DNA from 3 places in the Planococcus sp. APC 3900 genome. Region 3 is predicted to be linked to each of the others. Evidence: riboswitches for the same ligand, from Rfam matches in the RefSeq annotation. Region 3 holds a riboswitch; each other region holds the start of a gene.

Region 1 (7,153 bases), on a different contig from region 3:
AATAATATTATGTAACCTTCTTGTATAGAAGTTTCCATAAACGTATTAGGCTCGATTAATAATTCATTGTCAGGGAAGTAGCTGATTTTATCTTCACAGATGATCGCAATTTTTTTCAAAATCCATATTTTCGAGTAGCCGGAAGAAATGGTGGATTCGACTCGCTCAAGTACAGTTTCCAGATGCTGTTCAAACAACGGAAACAAATGCGGATGGTGAGGGACAAAGGTAAAGTAAATCCGGCTGTCTTGTTCATCGAGCAGTTGAAAGCGATTCACAGTAATTCCTCCCCGTCGATTCGAAATATGTAACTGCTTTCATTATAATCGATAGTAGCCTCGGGAACAAATGGCTGTTATTCGTAATACATGTAAAAAACTACATAAGGTTATATAGAAAAGTTCAAAACACGCAATAAGAAGAAAAAATAAAAAGCGAATAAAAGACAGAAGCAAAAACAAAAAGACGATTCTCGAATTAGCAATCGTCTTTTTATCAATCAGCTCATTATACAGGAGGATTTTCCACACCAAGCTTAATCCAATCTTCTTTCGGGGGACCATAGACACCAAAAGGTTTGAGGCCGGCTTGGCGAATCAGTACAGTCATCTGGCCACGATGATGGACCAAATGTTTGATGAATCCCATCAGAATTTGAGCGTTCGTTTCCTGGCGGCCAAAAGCGTTTTGCACTTGCTTTAAGGTTTCGTCCGTCCATTGCTCTTGGAGTGCTTTTGATGCTTGCTGGCTGAGGTGTTTGAATGTCTCAGCAATTTCCTTAGCAGATGACGGAACGGTTTCATTGTTGTCGACCTGTTCGATCTCTAAACCGAAATGAGCCAAGTAGTCGGGAATGCCAGTCGTGATGTGCCAGGCGATTCGGCCCAAAGACCGTCCTTCAGGATAGACTTTTTGTTCCAGCGATTGATCTGTTAAACCTTCCAGGACCTGTTGAGTCAATTCGGCTTCTTTTTGCCATTCATTGATGAAATCCGTTAATGTCACGTACATGCTGAATCCCTCCATTAGCGATAAATTAGCAATCACTGCTTCCACTTAAATTAACATAGCCGGCAGCATAATGGAAATACGTTGCCGGCAAAGTGCTAGCAGTCAATCACCATTTTGAAGGATGGATTTTATCAAAGATGTTCAATGATACTGAAAACAGCTTGAACATTTCAGCTCAGCCAGCTGCCGCCAATGCAACTGGCGAGCAGAATGACCAAAAAAACTCCGGACATCCATATATCGGTGCGACCGACCCTGACCGGCCGATAATAGGCACTTCTTGGCTCTCCGGTGAAGCCTCTTGCTTCCATGGCAAATGCAGAACGTTCCGCTTTTCGGACAGCGCCTGCAAGCATTGGAATCAAGATGCGGCGCATCTCGAGCAAACGCTGCCAACTGTATTTTTTCATTTCGGCACCACGCAGTCGTTGTGCCTGCTGAATCTGGGTAAATTCGTCTTTCATGACCGGCAGAAACTGATAGCCGACCATGATGCCATATGCCATTTTAGGCGACAGCTTTAGCTGCTGCATCAGGCTCATGATGAATTTCACGGGATCGGTGGTGAAGGCGAACAGCAACGACAAAGTGGAAAACGCCATGACACGTAAAGCCAATGACAGCGCACGAGCCCATTGTTCATCCGTCACGTCAATTCCGGCAAATGACCAGATGACAGTCCCGCCTGTGTCTGCACCGAATACCACAGTGGTCCATAAATAGCCGAAAGCGCCGATTGAAAAGGGCAGCATGAACAACAGCCAGAGTTTCCATTTTGTGCGGCTCATCGTCAGCTGCAGGAGGAGAATACCTAACCAAAACAGCAGCGGCGTCCAAGGGTTAAAGAAGAATGCCAGTGCGAGCATCGACACGGTAACAAGGACAAACTTGACGGACGGATTCATGTCATGCAAAAGATTCCGCAAGACGGGACACTCCTTTCGGCGCCAGCAAATGATGCTGTTCCAGCAGCTTATCATTTTGCCAAACATCTTTTGCAGCAAATTTGCCGGTCATTTTGCCGTCTTTAATAAGCAGCACCGAATCAGCCAAGCTCGCTGCAAATTCCATATCATGCGTGATGATCAAAAAAGTTGCCCCTTCTTTTGAGCGCTGGTCAATCAAAGCAAATAGCTCAAGCAACGCAGCTGTATCCTGTCCGGAGGTCGGTTCATCCATCAACAGCACTGGCCGTTTATCCGCGAGCATGGCAGCTATCGCTACGCGCCGTTTTTGCCCATGGCTGATGGCAAATGGATGGGCTTTCTGTATTTCCTCAAGACGCAGACTATCCATCAATTGGGTTAACTCGAACGGAGTGGAGGCCCCAGAAAAAGCGACTTCCTGTTGGACGCTTTGCGTCAGAAACAGGTATTCCGGCGATTGCGGCACATAGCCGATGCCATCCGATTCTACCTTTCCGCTCGTCCGTTTATAGATGCCGCACAGCGATTTTGCCAAAGTCGACTTGCCGCTGCCGTTCGGTCCGGCAATCACCACCACTTCGCCACGGCTGACGGAAAAAGACAGCGGTGCAAGCAGTTGCCGATCTTTGATTGTGACAGAAAGCTTTTCTGTCTGTAAGGCCACTTCCGACTGGCAACTGGACTGCCGTTCAGGAAATGAAACCGGCTGCCGCGGGATGAATGGGAGGTCTGCGTCGATAGCGCCATTACAGCTCAATTGAATTTCTCGCCCGAAAAACGTGCCCCAGCTATCGAGACGATGTTCGACCGCAACAATAGTCAGGTTGGACTGCTGCTGAAGTTCTTCCAGCCACTCGACAAATTGTTTGGCAGTATAAGGATCAAGATGAGACAAAGGCTCATCTAGCAATAGAACTTCAGGGTCCATAATCAATGCACAAGCGGTTGCCACACGCTGTTTCATTCCTCCGGATAGAGATTGGATAACGGAATGGCGCAGGTGTGAAAGTCCAGTGACTTCCAAAACGGTGGTGATACGCGGTTCCATTTCATTAAACGATGCATGCAGGTTTTCCAGCGTGAATGCCAGTTCTTCTTCAACGGTCGGCATGCAGAACTGGGAATCAGGATCCTGGAAAACCGTCGCAATGCGGTGATTAATTTCACCTGGCGCATATTCATCCGCAGATTTCCCGAACAAACGGATTTCTCCGCCTACTAAACCATCGCAGTTATCGGGATAGAGGCGATTGAGCAAATACAGCAATGTGCTTTTGCCACAGCCGCTTGGACCGGTTAGGACCAGCCGTTCGCCCTGCTCAACTGAAAAGGAGATGGCGGTTAAGATTTTTTCGTCATCTTCCGGAAATTGGAAAGAAAGGTCCGTTAAAGAAAAAATTTCTTCAGGCATTCACATCACCTTTTTTCGTTCGTGCAATGGCATAGCCGCGGAGCGAACCGGTCGCAAGCAAAGCGTCGCCGATATACTTGCCGCCGATTCCGGCGATAATAGCCCCGCTGAGGACACGGATGGTGAACATCAACGCGACGAATGATGGATCCAGTGCCGCATAGCCCGATACGAAATAACCGTAGACAAAGCTGAAGACAGCTGATCCGATGCCTGCAAGCATAAGGATAAGGGTGTTAAAATGCTTATAGCCGGTCAATGCAAACGCGGCCTCAGCCCCAAGCCCTTGGATAACGCCTGATAAGATCAGACGGGGACCAACGGCATTGCCGATCAGCACTTCAATGGCAGCAGCCATGGTTTCGGACAAAACTGCAGCACCGGGTTTCCGGATGATGTACATGCAGATGATCGAGACGATGAACCAGATGCCAAACATCCATTCATAGGCAATCGGCCCAATCAGTGCGGCCCAAATGTTTGCGGCGTGGAGAAACAGTAAGTAAACGATGCCGAAGACTACTGCAAACAGGGACATCAAGACCACTTCTTTTAATTTCCATGATTTCAGCATATTAAGCGCCTCCATGGGACGGGCTGTTGATGCTCATTGATACCGTCATCACCAAATGGCGATGTTCGTCTGAACGGGCATTGGTGAATGCTTCTTCGTAAAAAGCGAAGACATCATGGATATCGCCGTGTATGCCGCTTGCGTAATGCATGGAATCGTTGAAGACCCCTTGCTTTTTGGCACGGTCGACTTCCCGGTAGATGACGGCCATATAATCCGGATTGTTCATCGGATAAAGCGCAAACTGGGAAGACACGTATTGCTTGGTGGGATCGGTATTCAACAATTCATCTTCTTTTTCCAAGTAGACGTCCCCTGATGAATCGCCGGGGCAGCCAATCGAGAAGGTGCCGGACAATGCGACATGCTCACCGGTTTTTGCAGTATGCAAAGTTAACGCTTTCGCAACATTGAATACGTGATTCTGTTTGCCGCGAATGACTGTCGAAACGTCATCCGTGTGCATCCAGACGTTTGAAGTGTCCGTTTCGTTCAATGCTCCTTTAATGACTTTGATGAAATTACCGGTCATCGGATGAAGCGAAAAGCGAAATCCGACAATCGGGCTGGTACCGCATTGCAATGGTTCCATATCAACATTCCTCCTAAAAATTTGCACAAAAAAGACCGCATCCGTGAAGATGCAGCCATAATCTACAAATAACCAAAAGGAATTATTTCAGAAATGCGCCGCACTTCCTCACGCAGGTATTATCCTGATCGAGTTATAAGGGATCGAAGCTTGCGCTTGCATCTCAGCCATAATGGGCACCCCTAGTGCAGTAAACGGTATGCGGTTTTTGTGTTCGGGTTGTTCCCGATGGGTTTAGTGTAGAGGAAGTGGTGGAGGTTGTAAAGGGGGAGTTGGAAAGAAGTATGAGGTAAAAGATTTAGTAGAGGTTCTAGATTCGCTTCGGTCGCTTTGGGCATGTCTAACGCGTTGAACCAGGAAGAGCACCTGTTTCATCGCTCCGCCCAGCCCATGGACGCGCCTGCGCTTGGAGAGTTGGTGCAATTGAACGTCTTACAGATTTTGGGGGATTTGTTTCATAGCTTCCGAGTTTAAGTGATAAGTAGATTTGAACTATATAAGTTGAACTAATGATTTGGAGTAGTCGATATTCCGCAAAACAGCTACGCTTTCCAGCGGGCTCGCGCCCAATCCTCCTCGTCCGCTGCGCTCCCTGCGGTGTATCGGTCGTCTCGCTGAGCCGCAGGAGTCTCCGCTGTTTTGCTCCATATCTTTAGCGTTTTCTCTCAGAGTCGAAGTGGTATATAAAATGCTATTTCTTTAGTTCAACTTATATAGAGTCTTTTTTGAGAATTCCATTTCCAATATTTTCTTTTTAAGTTTGTGGATTTTCGTTATACTGAAAACAGTATGACTAGAGGAGGCCAATTGATGAGTACGATTTCCCTTAAAAAGAAAACAGCGAGCATTGTGCTGGAGAAAAAACAATTGACCGGTGTTGTGGCGAAAGTCGGCATTGTCTTGGACATTACAGGATCGATGCGGAAGCTGTATCGTGACGGTATTGTGCAGGAAGTTGTGGAGCGGGTGCTGGCAGTAGCGAGCCAGTTTGATGATGACGGCGAGCTGGATGTCTGGGTGTATGACAACGAATTTTCCCGTTTGCCGGCAGCGACAGAAGAGATTTTCATGGGCTACGTAGAAAAAAACATCCTGTCCAATGACAGTGTCCACAAGTTCGGGCGAAACGATGAACCGAAAGTCATGAAAGATGTGATTCAGAAATACACGAAAGAAGAGCCAAGCGATGTGCCGGTTTTTCTGGTCTTCATCAACGATGGCGGATGCAAAGCCGGCATTAAGAAATTCATTGTGGAATCGTCCACTCAGCCGATCTTTTGGCAATTTATCGGAATCGGGGATTCGAACTTCGATGTGTTGAGAAAACTGGATACGATGGAAGGCCGCTTCGTGGATAACGCGAATTTTTTCCATGTCCCGGACATCGACCAAGTGACGGATGAAGAACTGTACAATCAAATGCTGAATGAATTTCCCGAGTGGCTGAAAGAAGCGAAGGAGAAAGGCATCTTGCGCAAAAAGCGAAAATCGCCTTTGGACTTTATTTTCCCGAATCGAAACAAATGAGTGAAGCCAAAAAAAAACCCGATGAAATCTATTGATTTCATCGGAGATTTTAATTGTCTGTGTTAATTTTGCTCATAACCGGCATTGAGTTTCCGGTTGTCAGCTTTTTGAACATCGCGGTTGATTGCCGGGCGCGTCAGCGAAAAGACGGCGCAGGCAAGGGCAATCAAGACGATTACAGCGCCAACCCAAGCGGTGCTTGAGACGGAGCCGGTTTGCGTCAAGGTGAAGCCGCCGATGGCAGAACCCAGCGCAATTCCGATCTGTAAGGCGGAGTTATTGAAGCTTTGCTGAATATCTGATGTGGCAGGGTCGGTTTCAATCAAATAGCTTTGTTGAGGCGGAGCCAAACTCCAGCTCAGTGCTGCCCAAATGACCATCACCGGCAGGAAAATGATCAGTGAGAACGTTGTCAGCGGAAGCAGGAATAAGACAACCGCAAACGCTGAAATAACGATGATGATGCTTTTCTTTGAGCCTATCGAATCGGACATGGTACCACCGATCGCACCGCCGCTCACAGCTGCTATTCCAAACAGCAGGTAACACATGCTGACCCAGAACGAGCTGAGCTGCAGGTTGGTCTCCAAAAACGGTGTGAAGTAGGCATAAACGGTATAATGTCCGGCAAGCATGAACATTGTTGCCAGATGGGCAGAGCCGATTTTGGCGCTTGCCACTGCTTTTAACTGCTGTTTGAGCGGAATGGCTGTGCCGCCGGGAATTGGCTGGATGTACCGGGCGATAAGCACCATCGAACCGACGGACAATGCCGCGATGCCAAGGAAAATCACACGCCAGCCGAAGGCATCTGAAACGAGGATGCCGAGCGGAACTCCAAGAACGAGCGAAGAGCTGATGCCCATGAAAATCAGGCCGATTGCTTTTGCGCGGTAAGGCGGTTCAACGATTTTAGCCGCAATGGTCAACGACAAGACGACAATGAGTGCCGTACTTGCAGCGGTCAACACGCGCGCAATCATCATCCACGTAAAGTCTGGACTGAAAAACGTCAGGATGTTGCCAAGGAAAAACATGAACAAGGAAATCAAATAAACTTTCTTCCGTTCGAACCGGCTGGTCGCCACCAGCAAGACGGGACCGGCAATGGC
Region 2 (7,153 bases), on a different contig from region 3:
AACCATTGCTGCAAAGGGGAATAAACGATGAATTTTCAAGAGAAGCTTGAGCAATATGCTGATTTGACGGTTTATGTAGGATTGAATGTCCAAAAAGGACAATTAATCGTAATCAATACGACGACTGACACGCTTGAATTCACACGCCTGGTTGTCAAGAAAGCATATGAGGCAGGGGCCAAGCGGGTCCAAGTCAATTATGAAGATCCTGTTTTGACACGGACGCATTTCGAATTGGCGCCAGATGAGGCATTTCAGGAATATCCGGAATGGTCTGTCGTTCAACGCGATGAAGTGATCAATACAGGCGGGGCCTTCCTGTGGATTGACGCTGAAGATCCGGATTTGCTGACAGGCATCCCGACTAAGCGCCTGGCTGATTCACAAAAATCTGCCGGCAAAGCATTGGAGCGTTATCGCCAAGCGGTCGGTACAGATAAAGTGGCTTGGTCGATCGTCGCTATTCCTTCACCGAAATGGGCACAAAAAGTCTTTCCGGATTTGCCGGCTGAAAAACAGATGGACGCCTTATGGCAAGCCATCTTCAAAACAGTGCGTATCGGCGAAGGTGATGCGGTCGAAGCTTGGAAAAACCATATCGCTTTGCTGGAACAGCGCGCTGCTCAATTAAACGATAAACGCTATGTGAAGTTGCAGTACACTGCACCTGGCACACAATTGACCATTGAACTTCCCGACAAACATATTTGGATGTCCGGCGCTTCAAAAACGCCTCAAGGCAATCCGTTTATCGCCAATATGCCGACAGAAGAAGTTTATACGGTGCCGTTAAAACATGGAGTCGACGGCAAAGTCCGTAATACGAAGCCATTGGTTTATCAAGGCAATGTCATTGATGGGTTTACGCTGACCTTTGAAAAAGGCAAAATTGTTGAAGCTAAAGCGGAGACGGGGCAGGAACTTCTCAATGAAATGATCACTGCAGATGAAGGAGCGGCTTATTTAGGGGAAGTGGCGTTGGTGCCGCATCATTCGCCAATTTCCGATTCCGATATTCTGTTCTACAATACCTTGTTTGATGAAAATGCTTCGAACCATTTGGCAATCGGCGACTCTTATCCGACTTGCTATGAAGGGGCACGCGATCTGGAACGTAATCAACTGGAAGCCATCGGTTTGAACACATCAATCGTCCATGAAGATTTCATGATTGGCAGCGATAACATGGATATTGATGGAATCACCGCCGATGGTTCAAAAGAGCCTATCTTCCGGAACGGAAATTGGGCATTCTAAGAGGTGAATGACATGAAAAAGTATTGGATCGCGGCAGTGGCTGGCCTTCTGCTTTTCAGCGGAACTGCTTCGGCACAAGCAGAACTCAAGATTCCGGCAGCTTACATCGCTATCGGTGATTCGCTGGCGGCAGGGCAAACACCTGAACGCGAGATAGATGCTGGGTACGCCGACATGATTGCACAGGAATTGTCACGCAATCAGCCTATGGCTTTCTACTCGAAAAATTTGGCGTTTCCGGGATTTACAACAGCTGACGTATTAGACAGCATCCAGTCGGATGAAGCGAAGAGCGTGTTGGCATCGGCCAACCTCATTACCGTTTCAGCTGGAGCGAATGATTTGCTGCGCCTGGTCCAAGACGATCCGGCACAGGGATCGCTGACTTTCCAGCAGATCCAGGCAGATTTTGCACTCAATGAAGCAAGAAAGAATATGGAGTTGATTTTGGCTGAGCTGACTGAGCTCTCTCCGAATGCGGATGTTTATGTGATGGGCTATTATTTCGCTTATCCGCATGTCCGTGACAGCCAAAAATCCGGAACAGCCAAACAACTGGACCGGCTGAATGAAATTCTGGAACGTTCCGCTGAAAAAGCAGGAGCGACATTTGTTTCCGTAGACCAATCATTCGGCGATGAGGCTGTAGAAAAAATTCCGAATGCAGCTGACGTCCATCCGAATGCGGCTGGCTATCAGGCAATGGCCAATGCGTTTTTTGATGAATATCAGGCAACGTGGACAGTTGAAGATTTTGAATTGCCGCCACCGAATCCATTGACATTCGAACAGATAATGGAAGCGGAGGAGCAGGATGGTGATGGAGGGCAGGAAGAAGAGGGCAGTGAGACTGAAGAGACAGCTCAGCGGCCATCCAATCATAGTCCGACCGGTTACCTGGCTTTGCGGGAAGCAATGCCTTTTATTTAGAACATCAAAAGCAACTTATAGCCTAAAAAAAGTTCCGGCATGAATTTCATGCCGGAACTTTTTGTTTTAGCGTTTTTTTCCACGCGTCGGAGTTTGCTGTGTAGAAGCCGGTTGCCCAGCTTTTCCTTGTTTTCTTTTATTTAATACTTTACGGATAATCGGATAAGCGATGGGGCCATATTTTATCGCGGATTTCACTAGTCGTCCAATTGCCATATAAATCTCTCCAATCATAGGGTTAGTAATTAGTATTTTCCCGAATCGGGCAGTGTGCAAACATTTTTACGCTGATTGCGCATGTGCCAGCAGAATGTCTTTGTATTCATGGACGCTGGAAATCAAGACATACTCGGCGTTGCCATGCCAGTCATCTCCACTTGGTCCAAATTCAATGGCACCTTCGCCGCCGGTGACGGCTGCATAATACCGTGTATCGGCTGCACCGTGCTGGCCGAATAATACGGCTTCTTTATCAGTCGTTTCGAGAATCGCTTTTTGCAGAGTCTGGATAAATGGGTTTTCTTTTGTTGTTGTCAGCGCAGGTGTTGAACCTGAAGCTTTATAATCCATGTCGATGTTCAAGGTTTCAGCTAATTCTGCTAATTGCCGAACGATTTCCTCTTTATCCTGTCCAGGCATAAAACGGATGTCATAAGACATCTCGCACGTTTCAGGCACCACGTTATAACGGTCTCCTGCTTTAATGATCGGCAGGTTCACCGATGGCTGCTCATAATACTCAGTAGATTCTTTCCGGAATGGCAGCTCTGTTGCAGCCATATGGAATTTCATAGCGGATTCGATGGCATTGATGCCTTCCCAAGGGCGGCTGCCGTGTGCGGGCTTGCCTTTGAAAACCATATCCATTCGTAAAATCCCTTTCGACTGCAATCCGACTTTTAAGCCTGTCGGTTCTCCGCAAATAACAAAATCACCATGGAAGCCTTGCTCGACCAACCACTTAGATGTATTGCGGCCACCGATCTCTTCGTCGGTGACAATATGTAATTGAACTTTTCGGTTCAAACCGCTAGGCTCCAGTTCAATAAAAGCTTGCATCATTGCTGCAACACCCGCTTTCATATCAGCTGCGCCGCGTCCGTAAATGCGGTCTTGTTCTTCGACTGGCACAAACTGTTCTTTATGGCCAGGAACTACATCGACATGGCCATTCCAAACAATGGTCTCATTGCCTTGTCCTTTCTCAGCAGTGAGCATCAAGTAGCCTTTATTGTCGTGGACAGTAACCATTTCTCCTTTTTGTTTCAGCCAGTCGGCACAAAAAAGGAGAGCTTCATTTGCTGCTTCTTTTGTATCACTTTGAATTTTAATCAATTCCTTCAATAATTCAATCATTCATTCGGCAACCCAGAATCCCGGCTGCCTCCACCACCTTTCGGATTTTTTCACTACCATCACTTTACCCTGTCAGAGCTACTTAAAACAGCCTTGCATTAGAAAGAGGCCTTGTGTACAATACAGGTGACTGAATAAATATTTGTATACACCACAAGGGGAGCTTTAGCTGAGAGTGAACAATCTGTTCTTACCCTTTGAACCTGTAAGTTAACACTTGCGCAGGGATGTGGATGGAAACCGGCTCTTACAACGGCGCCAGGCTCTGTCCTGGCGCCGTTTTTAATATGGTTTTATTCACGGCCCTTCTGGTGATGTGCACAACACATTAAGGAGGAAGTCATGAGAAATAAAAAAGTATTGTTGATGATGGAGATTGCCATTTTTGCAGCTCTTGGATTTGTATTGGATTTTGTTTCTTTCCGGATGCCGCAGGGAGGTTCGGTCAGTCTGGTGATGATCCCGATTATTTTAATCGCATTTAGGCGAGGTGTCGGCGCGGGTGTACTGACCGGGATTTTGGTGGGATTGCTCCAAATTGTTTCCGGATTTATTTCTGTCGCGCCTTTATCATTCGGATTTGTTGTCATGCAGGTTTTATTGGATTATCTTCTGGCATACGGAGTTGTAGGGCTGGCTGGTGTCATGCGCACCAAGTATCTGCAGCATGCGCATGCCAAGCAAACCGGCAAGATGTTGGCCGCTATTGTCGCAGGGGTGTTGATTGCATCGGTGTTGCGTTATTTGGTTCACGTCATCACAGGAATCCTGTTTTTCGGTATGTTTGCTGAAGGCAATGTGGTCATCTATTCAGCGATCTATAATGCTACCTACATGATACCTGTATTCTTGCTTGCCGCTTTTGTCTGTTCCGCACTTTTTGCCGCTGCACCCAGATTAGTGGATGCCGCTAATACGAATTAACACAAGCAAAGGGCTTTCCGGGAATTCATTCCGGAAAGCCCTTTGCTGTTTAGGAGTTCGAGCTTGCTTGCTAGTTTTTTCAAATCTGCCAAGAAGCCTCCAGTTTAATTTTGTGGTATAATTCTTGAATAGAAAAGCTTGAAAGAAGGGTCTTTGATGATAGCAACTACTGATAAAGAAATTGAAATGCTGAAAAAAGCCGGCCAAATGGTGGCTGAAATTCGCGAGGCGATGAAAGCAGCAACCAAAGCTGGAGTCACTACCAAGGAAATTGACGACTTGGGCGGTAAATTATTCGAGGAGCTGGGCGGAGTTTCCGGTCCGAAATCAGAATACGATTTCCCAGGATATACATGCATCAGCGTTAATGAAGAAGTGGCGCACGGCATTCCAGGCAATCGTGTTATCCAGGATGGTGACATCGTAAATATCGATGTTTCTGGTTCATATGAAGGATATTTCTCTGATACGGGAATTTCCTTTGTTGTAGGCGAAGGGCATCCGGATAAAGAAAAAATATGTGAAGCAGCCGCATCTGCGTTCGACCGTGCGATGACAAAAGTCAAAGCCGGCGCTAAACTCAACCAAATCGGCAAGGCAGTGGAACGTGAAGCAAAAGAACAAGGCTTGTTTGTCATTAAAAACCTGACTGGCCATGGCATCGGGAAATCACTGCATGAAGCTCCTCAGCACATTTTGAACTATTATGATGCATGGGAAACGACCATCCTGAAAGAAGGCATGGTACTTGCAGTAGAACCGTTTATCTCACAGAAAGCTGAACATATCGTGGAATCAGGAGACGGCTGGACATTCATCACACCGGATCAGTCATTGGTTGCGCAAATCGAGCATACGGTGCTTGTGACAAAAGGCGAACCGATTCTTTTGACTAAACTGGATAAATAGTATTTGCATTTATAGAAAAAGGGATTCGGATGATTATCCGGATTCCTTTTGCCGATTTCAAAGCAATAAAAAACTGTGGACAAACTCGTCAAACGGAGTCTGTCCACAGAATCATTGAACTGCCTCGGCAGTTCTTTTTTTAATTAATAGAATACCGGTTAAAATGACGCCGCTTAAGAACAAGGCAGCAGTTGTCACCAGCATTTCACCTGTACCGTGTTTAACGGCGATTCCAATAAACGCCCAGATAAAGACCAGCGCAAAGGGAATATCGAAATGATGGAAACGGATATGCAGTGCCAGCGCAGTTGCAACAGTCAACATGATGACGGTCCACAGCTGGTCACTGAGCCCCCAGCCGCCCCAATTGTGGTAGGTCAACACAAAGCTGATGTTGGCGATGGTTGCCACACTGATCCATCCCATGTTAACTGAAATCGGCAGCCGTTCGGTGAACTTTCTTTCCGAGTTGCTGTATTGCAGGTAAAGGGCGATCAATGCCACCAAATAGCCGAGCATCGCGGCGATGGACCAGATGAAAAATTCATAATGCCAAAGCAGCAGCCAGCTGATGTTAAAGACACAACTCAAAACAAAGAACAAGGCAATTTTAAATGAAGGGGTTTGTCCCTTTCTTAAATTCACCCAGAAAGCGATGATCCAAATCGCCAGCAATAGATAAATAATAGACCAAATTGAAAATACATAACCGGCTGGCGTAAACAGGACCAGAATCCGGTTTGAAATTTCGCCGGTTGTTTGGCCATTCAGCGGCAAAATGTTTGCTAGAGCATTCGTGACAATCACGGCGAGAAAAGCGATTGTCATAAGCAAAATACGAATCATGCGAAATCCCTCCTTCTTTTCAGTATACCTGTAGCCGTTTCAATCAACAATTAACCCTTTCCAAAAGATTCCCTAAAAATGGCGATAAGGTGAAGAGTTTACCGGAGAGAGTGGAATATTGTTCCGGTTCCGGAATAAAAAATGTTATACTAATAAGTGTTTTTAGAAAATTTAGTTTACCAGGGGGAAAAATTATGACAGTCAACTATCCGGAAGTATGGGATTTGGATACGTTATTTCCAGGAGGCAGCGAATCACAGGAATTGCGTCAACATATGGATGACGCATCGACAAAGCTTTCTGGTTTCGAAGAGTCGGTCCAGCAGTTCGAAGTTCCTTCTGCAAAAGGGGATGCCCAAAAAGTAGCTGATCTGCTGGAACAGATGAGCTTAATGATGAAGCACCTAAGCCAATCCGGTGCATTTATCGGCTGTTTGATGGCCCAAAATACACAGGATAAAAAAGCGGCGATTCTTGATAGTGAATCTTCTTCTTTATCAGCCCGCTTCCAAAATTCCTTCCAAAAAATTCAGCAGGATTTGGCAAAGACAGAAGAAAGCGTTTGGGAAGAACTGTTGAATGAAGAACCTTTGCGTGACTTCACTTTCGTTTTGAATGAATGGCGTGAAGAAGCAAAGATGTTGCTGTCTGAAAAAGAAGAAAGCCTGATTACGGCATTGAGTGTAGATGGCTACCATGGCTGGAGCCAGTTGTACGATATGCTGGTCGGAGAAATCAGCGTTACAGTTACAGTCGACGGCGAGCCGAAAACTTTATCGGTTGGGCAAGCCAATAATCTAAGTTCCCATAAAGATGCTGCAGTCCGTAAAGAATCTTATGAAAAATTAGAGGAAGCTTGGACAGATAAAGAAGAATTCTTTGCGAAAACACTGAATTCCATCGCGGGCTTCCGTTTGGAAACGTATAAAAA
Region 3 (7,153 bases):
TTCCACCGCCTTGTTAGCGTTCGTACCAAGCGACAATTGGCTGTTGATGCTGATCTGTTACGTTTTTGCAGCTCTTGGTGCCACTGGCGCTAATTTGTTCTACGATGCTTTCATTGTTGATGTAACGACAGAAAAACGGATGAACAGTGTTTCGGCATTCGGCTATGGACTCGGTTACATTGGATCCACCATTCCATTTATCCTGTCGATCGCCATCATTTTACTGGCTCAAAATGGAGTGCTGCCAATTTCGGCCACGGCCGCGAGCCGTATCGCTTTCCTCATTACAGCGATCTGGTGGGTTTGTTTTTCACTGCCGATGTTCCGCCATGTCAAACAGCTTCACTATATCGAACGCGAACCCAATCCTGTTCATCAGAGCTTTAAACGGCTTGGAAAAACCATAAAGGAAATCCGTCAGTACCGGGCGTTGTTCCTGTTTCTGATCGCTTATTTCTTTTACATCGATGGTGTTGGGACGATCATTTCATTATCAACGGCCTACGGCACTGACTTGGGGCTAAGTGCAACAAGTCTCCTGATTGTCTTGTTTGTCACCCAAGTGGTGGCCGCTCCCTTTGCTATTCTCTACGGCCGTTTGGCAAATCGATTTACCGGCAAAAAAATGCTGTACGTAGGAATCTGCGTGTATATCGTGGTCTGCATTTACGCCTTCTTCTTGGAAACCATTACGGATTTCTGGATTTTGGCAATGCTTGTGGCCACCAGCCAAGGCGGCATCCAGGCACTCAGCCGTTCATATTTCGGAAAACTGGTACCTAAAGAGAACTCCAATGAATTCTTCGGTTTCTATAATATCTTTGGAAAGTTTGCTGCAATCACTGGCCCCTTGCTTGTAGCGGTCACTTCACAAGTAACCGGCAACTCGAGCATGGGTGTCTTCAGCCTGGTCATTTTGTTTGTGATCGGCCTTGTCGTCCTTTCCCGCGTACCGGAACCAACGCCTCATGAACCAATAGACAAAGTTGCCCCGGAGTAAAGCTGTATGGCCGCATAGTTTTGACATAAAACAGCTATTATTCGAATGAACGCAAAAAGGTGCCCGCCAATCCATCTGGCGGACACCTTTTATATTGTTATTTTTTGTTTTTATCTTCAGCTTTTACAGTTACGCTGCCAGTGCTGTCTTTTTCGACAGATGCATCGCCTAATTCAACGACTTCGATGCCGCTTTTTTCTTTGTCGGCTTCCTTGTCAGCTTTTTTGATTTCTTTTTCTACAGCTTTTTCAGCTTTTTCATGTTCTTTTTGAGCTTTTTCCTGTTCTTTCACTTCTTTTTCAATCACTTTTTCTTGTTTCTTCAATTCTTTTTCTTCTTGCTTTTCTACACGTTTCGCTTTCAGCTCATCGGCTTTACCTTTAGCTTTTTCTGTAATTCCAGATGTTGTTTCTTTTGCTTTATCGGTAAGGCCACTTGTTTTATCTTTCAATTGGTTGGCCTTTTCTTTCACTTGATCTAATTTACCGCCTGAACTTTCAGCGTTCGGATCTTTCGAGCTGGCTGTTTTTTCTTTAACGATTTCTTGAAGCTCTTTCCCGCTTTTCGGTGCGAACAATAGCCCAGCTGCCGCTCCGATAACTGCGCCTGTTGCTGCGCCGGCTAAGAAACCACCGCCTCCGCCACTTTCCTTGCGTTCAGCTTCAGTAGGCTGTGGAGATTGGATTTTGCCGCCACGTACGAGGCGCTCTTCCACCTCTTCCACGATTTCATATAAGGTCCGTCCTTTAGCTTCAACAAGTGATACACTCATATGATAATCAGCTAAATCTTCCTGATCTCTCACAACAATGACGTCATAGTCGGTTGAATCTGATTTGTCTTCAAGCATTTCCGCCTGATATCCTTTTTTCTCCAATGCTTCACGTACTGATGTAAATGGATGTTCAACTGCAATTTTCACCATAATCTGTCCACTCCCTTTTAAAAGTCTATATTGCACTGTTTCCCCTCAATTGAGAATTTATAAACACCTGCAAGAAAATTCCGAGATTTTCACCATGCTTTTAAAGGATCAGCTTTCGCAAGGCGCATTGCCAATATGCCTCCTAAAATGGCACCGGTCAAACTGGAAATGAAAAAGGGCGGCACAAAAAACAAAGCGCCAAATTCAGTACCCAGCAAAATCCGCGCATAGGGCACCGCAACCAAAGATGCGATGATTCCAGTACCCACTACTTCCCCTAAGCCTGCTAACCAGATTTTCCCGAACTTCGCATACATCATCCCCGCCAACAACGCTCCAATCATCCCGCCTGGAAAAGCCAGCAACGATCCGGTACCGGTCAAGATTCGGACGACACCTGTCAAAAAAGCGATCAGGATCGCTGGACCCGGACCAAAAAGAACTACAGCGATGACATTGATGGCATGCTGAATGGGATATGCACGGGCAATTCCAGCGGGAAAATAAACAAAAGCGGAACCAGCCACTCCAATAGCGACAAACATCGCCATCAGAACCAGTTTTCTAGTTTTCATTTTCGAACACCTTCTTTATTGGCAGCTTGCAAGGCAGCAACCTGCCCCGCAATATCCTTCGCTTCAGTTATTGTTGAGATGACGGCAACTCCAGAAACTCCCGCCGCCCATACAAGACCTGCATTTTCAGCAGTGATGCCTCCGATGCCCACTACCGGCAATTCAGGAAATTCTTTTTTGACTGCCAGAATCCCTTTAACACCTGCCGGCTTTTTTGCATCAGCTTTTGAAGTTGTCCCAAATACCGGGCCCATCCCGACGTAATCCGCACCATCCTCCATAGCTTTTCTCGCTTCTTCTAAAGAATGGACAGAGACGCCCAAGACTTTCTCCTTGCCGATTAGTTTGCGTGCCTGGGAGGCGCTTAGATCATCCTGCCCGATGTGTACACCGTCTGCTCCAATTTGGCAGGCCAGCTCGACTGAATCATTAATAATGAAGGGAACCTTGTAAGCGTTGCATAATAGTTGGCAATGCAAAGCAAACGCCAGCAATTCAGTGCCCGATAATGCACCCTCACCTTTTTCGCGCAGCTGAAAATGTGTGATTCCACCTTCCAACGCCGCTTTCAATACCTCAAAAGGATTGCGGTCTCCTGAATTCCTGGATCCCATAATAAAATAAATGGAGGGCTTATCGGAAAACTTCAATGTTCGCAGCCTCCTTGCTTTCGGCTAACACCGTTTTATACGCAGCATGGTTAGTCGGCCCATGGCCTGAGCCGATATTCAAGGGCTCGCTGAGTGCAGCGTGAATAAATTGCTTGGCTGTATGGATTGCATCCTGCAATTCTTGCCCTCTAGCCAGCTGCGCGGTCACTGCCGCCGCAAATGTACAGCCGGTGCCATGTGTCTGTCCAGTCGCAATCCGCGCTGAGCGGTACAGCAGCGATTCCCCATTTGCCTGCAGCAAGTAATCTTCAGCATACTGCGGATCTGTTCCGTGTCCGCCTTTAATGACAACTGACTTGGCTCCCATTGCCAGAATCTCTTCAGCAGCCAGGCGGCGGCTCGAGACATCTGTAATGGGGATGCCTGTCAGCACTTCTGCTTCCGGGATGTTTGGCGTGACCAGTAAAGCCACAGGCAGCAAATGGCGGTTTAATGCTTCCACTGCTTCCTGCTGCAGTAAATTGGCTCCTCCTTTGGCGATCATCACCGGGTCCACAACCACATTCCTCCAGTTGAATCGCTGGATCGCGGCAGCAGTTTCTTTGATGATTTCCGGATTGAACAACATGCCGGTTTTTAAAGCGGTTATTTTAAAATCGCTGCCGACAGCTTCTAATTGCGTTTGCACGGCTTGGGCAGACATGGGATAAATGGCGGTGACTCCTGTCGTATTTTGGGCAGTCACGGCGGTGACCACAGACGTTCCGTAAACTCCCAGTTCCTGAAACGTTTTCAAATCTGCCTGGATGCCCGCACCTCCTCCGGAATCCGATCCGGCAATTGTTAAAGTCTGCGGAATTCTGCTCATCGTAATCCCTCCTGTAAATAGATCTGTTCTTCCACACCGCTATCCGTCAGGCTGGCCAAACGATTAATGAAAGCCGCTTGAAAATCTCCCGGAAGACTCGTTGATTTCGCAGCCAGCTGACCGGCGATTGCATAAAAACGCAATGCGTTGCTGACAGTCTTTACAGGGTCTTCTGGCCGGACTGCCATCGCAGCAGCCACAATGCTGCTAAGCAAACAACCCGTACCGGTAATCGAAGCCATGATCGGATCTCCAAAAGGAATTTCAATCACTTGTTTTCCATCAGTGACAATATCCGTTTTTCCAGTGACCGCTACCACAAAGTTAAATCTTTTTGCAGTGGTGACGGCAAGCTCCCGGACTTCCAGGAGCCCTTCTCCTGCATCCACACCTTTCGACTGCCATTGTTTCCCGGCTACCGCTGCGAGCTCTCCTGCATTGCACCGAAGGACGCTAACGTCAACCAGGTCCAAAATTTTTTTTACAGCCTTCTTCCGGAAATTGCTTGCTCCTGCCCCGACAGGATCCAGTACGACAGGAATACCCAGCCGGTTGGCCGCCTCTCCGGCTGTCAGCATGCTTTTCAGCGATTCTGCATGCAAGGTTCCGATATTCAATGACAAGGCCTGCGCCAAACGGGCAAGTTCAGCTGCTTCTTCAGGCGCTTCTCCCATGATCGGAGAAGCGCCGATCGCCAATAGGCCATTGGCTTGAAAATTCGAAACTACATGATTGGTGATGCAATGGATCAGCGGATTTTCACGTTTTATTTGGCTGAACATGTTACACACCTACTTCTTTAATAGTCTCTAATGCCCAGGATTCTTTTTTCCATGCCTGTTCCCAGAAATTCCATTCATAGTAGCTGCTTTTCCGGAAATGATTTTTCAGTTCCTGCCTCCGTATTTCCGGCAGTCCTTCCGCCAGCTTGTCCATGCGCGAAATCTGTTCGTTGACAAGTGAAGCAAACTCATCGGAACCGTATGTTTCAATCCACCGATTATAAATAGGGTGGTCCGGTTTGGCATGTTTCAAACGTTCACCGATTTCAAAGTAAAGCCAGTAGCAAGGCAAAATAGAGGCCAACACATCGGCCAGATCGCCTTCTGACGAACGATACATATGCGAAACATAGGCATATGCAGTTGGAGACGGTTCAAAAGCAGCCCACTCTTCTTTAGTGACTTCCAAAATTTCCATGAACGATTCATGCAATGCCAGCTCAGCACTGCAAGTATGTGCAGAATGGAATGCAAAACGTTGTGTCGTTTCCAGATCCTTGGCCTTTGATGCACCAAGCGCCTGCACTTTCGCAAAGTGCGATAAATAATAGGCATCCTGCATAACATAGAAACGGAATCTGTCGATCGGCAAGGTTCCATCTGCTATGCCTTTCACAAACGGATGATCGAAACTTGCCTGCCACAGGCTGTCGCATTCTTTTCTTACTTCTTTGCAAAATGTCATTTCTCCATCTCCCTTTTTCTATATCCAGTTGCAAGTGGCTAAGCACTGCAACTTTTTTCACAAAATAAAAACGCCGCTTCCCGGCAAAGGGAAGCGGCGTTTGCGATTGTAAAAGAAAATAGCAGACGGTCGCCACTTCCCTCCGCTGGTATGATCCAGATCAGGTTCGAAGGGTCCAGGCTTATGCCTGTCTCAGCCGATATCCGGCTCCCCTAGTGGTGTTTTTATTTGTGTTTTCGAAATCACTATAGCATAGATTCAGAAAATTCTACAGCTTTTATCCGATTTCCCGTTTCATCATCAAAGAAGTGGACGTGAGCCATATCGAATGCAAGCGTTGCCGTATGGCCCGGCTCGATAGTCGTGGTAGCTTCTACGCGAGCAATGAATTCCTGTTCGGCATAAACCGCATGAAGAATCGTTTCTGCTCCTGTCAGTTCAGAAACCGTGATGACTGCTTCAAACTCACTGGTTGGAATATTCGACAGATCTTCATTGTTCACATGAATATGTTCCGGCCGGATTCCCAGCGTAACTGATTTTCCTTCATAGCCTTCATTTTTCAGCATTTCCATCATCTGTGGTGGGATGTCCAGCATTTTGTCCCCCATCACGTAACGTCCCTTATCAATTCTTCCTTCAAAAAAATTCATGGCAGGAGAACCGATAAAACTGCCCACAAACCGGTTTTCAGGAAAATTGTAGACTTCTTTTGGAGAGCCGACCTGCTGAATCAGCCCATCCTTCATAATCACGATTCGAGAAGCCATCGTCATGGCCTCTGTCTGGTCATGGGTTACATATATAGTTGTGGTTTTCAACCGTCTGTGCAACTTAACGATTTCGGCACGCATCTGAACGCGCAGTTTGGCATCTAAGTTGGATAAAGGTTCATCCATCAGGAAGACCTTGGCGTCACGGACAATCGCACGCCCAAGAGCTACACGCTGCCGCTGTCCGCCTGACAATGCTTTCGGTTTTCTGTCTAAATAATCTTCCAATCCCAGAATAGCGGCGGCTTCATTGACACGCCGCTTGATTTCCGCTTTCTTGAACTTTCGCAGCTGCAATCCAAAAGCTATATTTTCATACACGGTCATATGCGGATAAAGGGCATAATTCTGGAAAACCATCGCAATGTCACGTTCTTTCGGCTGGACTTCATTCATGAGTTTGCCGTCTATAAAAAACTCACCTTCTGTTATTTCTTCCAGGCCTGCAATCATCCGGAGAGTCGTGGATTTCCCGCATCCTGACGGGCCGACAAAGACGATAAACTCTTCATCCTGGATATTCAGGTTAAAATCTGATACAGCAAGAGCACCATTATCGTATCTTTTCCCGAGCTTTTCGATTTTGATCTCTGCCATTCCGCATTCCCTTTTTGAATGTTTTTCTTAAGTATAGTTAATTGTCCGTCAATTACAAATTTTTATTATCATGTAAACGCACTCACATTGCGAGTTCTTGCTGCAAAAGCTTGTTTAGAGGGATTTTTAATCCTTTAGAAAGGGGAACGAATCTAAAAGAGCTATTGGGGCATTCCATTTAAATCTTCGGAAGTCGAAGTTAATGCATTCTATAGATACCCCAGCTTGTGCCCATCAAAACAGAAAAGGAGAGGAAGAAATGAAGAAAAAACGCTTGTTTTTAATTGGTTTAATGGGATCGGCTTTGACATTAAGCGGGTGTGCAGGCTTTCAGACC

The links. Region 3 has a riboswitch for thiamine pyrophosphate ahead of tenA (thiaminase II). Riboswitches for the same ligand answer to the same signal wherever they lie in the genome.
Region 1: another riboswitch for thiamine pyrophosphate. It lies ahead of QMA04_RS11455 (YkoF family thiamine/hydroxymethylpyrimidine-binding protein); the one in region 3 lies ahead of tenA (thiaminase II).
Region 2: another riboswitch for thiamine pyrophosphate. It lies ahead of thiT (energy-coupled thiamine transporter ThiT); the one in region 3 lies ahead of tenA (thiaminase II).

Annotation. Positions count from the first base shown of each region.
Region 1 covers NZ_JASDCT010000005.1:58,662-65,814, reverse strand. The annotation lists gene QMA04_RS11480 (hypothetical protein) at 1-278, opposite strand, end outside; gene QMA04_RS11475 (DinB family protein) at 508-1,011, opposite strand; gene QMA04_RS11470 (energy-coupling factor transporter transmembrane component T family protein) at 1,182-1,937, opposite strand; gene QMA04_RS11465 (ABC transporter ATP-binding protein) at 1,918-3,348, opposite strand; gene QMA04_RS11460 (ECF transporter S component) at 3,341-3,922, opposite strand; gene QMA04_RS11455 (YkoF family thiamine/hydroxymethylpyrimidine-binding protein) at 3,924-4,514, opposite strand; TPP riboswitch at 4,603-4,708, opposite strand; gene QMA04_RS11450 (vWA domain-containing protein) at 5,325-6,041, shown strand; gene QMA04_RS11445 (MFS transporter) at 6,104-7,153, opposite strand, start outside.
Region 2 covers NZ_JASDCT010000010.1:34,139-41,291, reverse strand. The annotation lists gene QMA04_RS16655 (DEAD/DEAH box helicase) at 1-31, shown strand, start outside; gene QMA04_RS16650 (aminopeptidase) at 28-1,257, shown strand; gene QMA04_RS16645 (SGNH/GDSL hydrolase family protein) at 1,270-2,187, shown strand; gene QMA04_RS16640 (hypothetical protein) at 2,254-2,403, opposite strand; gene QMA04_RS16635 (M20 family metallopeptidase) at 2,470-3,543, opposite strand; TPP riboswitch at 3,690-3,788, shown strand; gene thiT (energy-coupled thiamine transporter ThiT) at 3,886-4,467, shown strand; gene map (type I methionyl aminopeptidase) at 4,624-5,376, shown strand; gene QMA04_RS16620 (tryptophan-rich sensory protein) at 5,488-6,222, opposite strand; gene QMA04_RS16615 (M3 family oligoendopeptidase) at 6,417-7,153, shown strand, end outside.
Region 3 covers NZ_JASDCT010000001.1:447,382-454,534, reverse strand. The annotation lists gene QMA04_RS02250 (MFS transporter) at 1-1,000, shown strand, start outside; gene QMA04_RS02245 (YkuS family protein) at 1,098-1,925, opposite strand; gene thiW (energy coupling factor transporter S component ThiW) at 2,015-2,500, opposite strand; gene thiE (thiamine phosphate synthase) at 2,497-3,150, opposite strand; gene thiD (bifunctional hydroxymethylpyrimidine kinase/phosphomethylpyrimidine kinase) at 3,134-3,979, opposite strand; gene thiM (hydroxyethylthiazole kinase) at 3,976-4,761, opposite strand; gene tenA (thiaminase II) at 4,763-5,446, opposite strand; TPP riboswitch at 5,567-5,670, opposite strand; gene QMA04_RS02215 (ABC transporter ATP-binding protein) at 5,692-6,816, opposite strand; gene QMA04_RS02210 (ABC transporter substrate-binding protein) at 7,076-7,153, shown strand, end outside.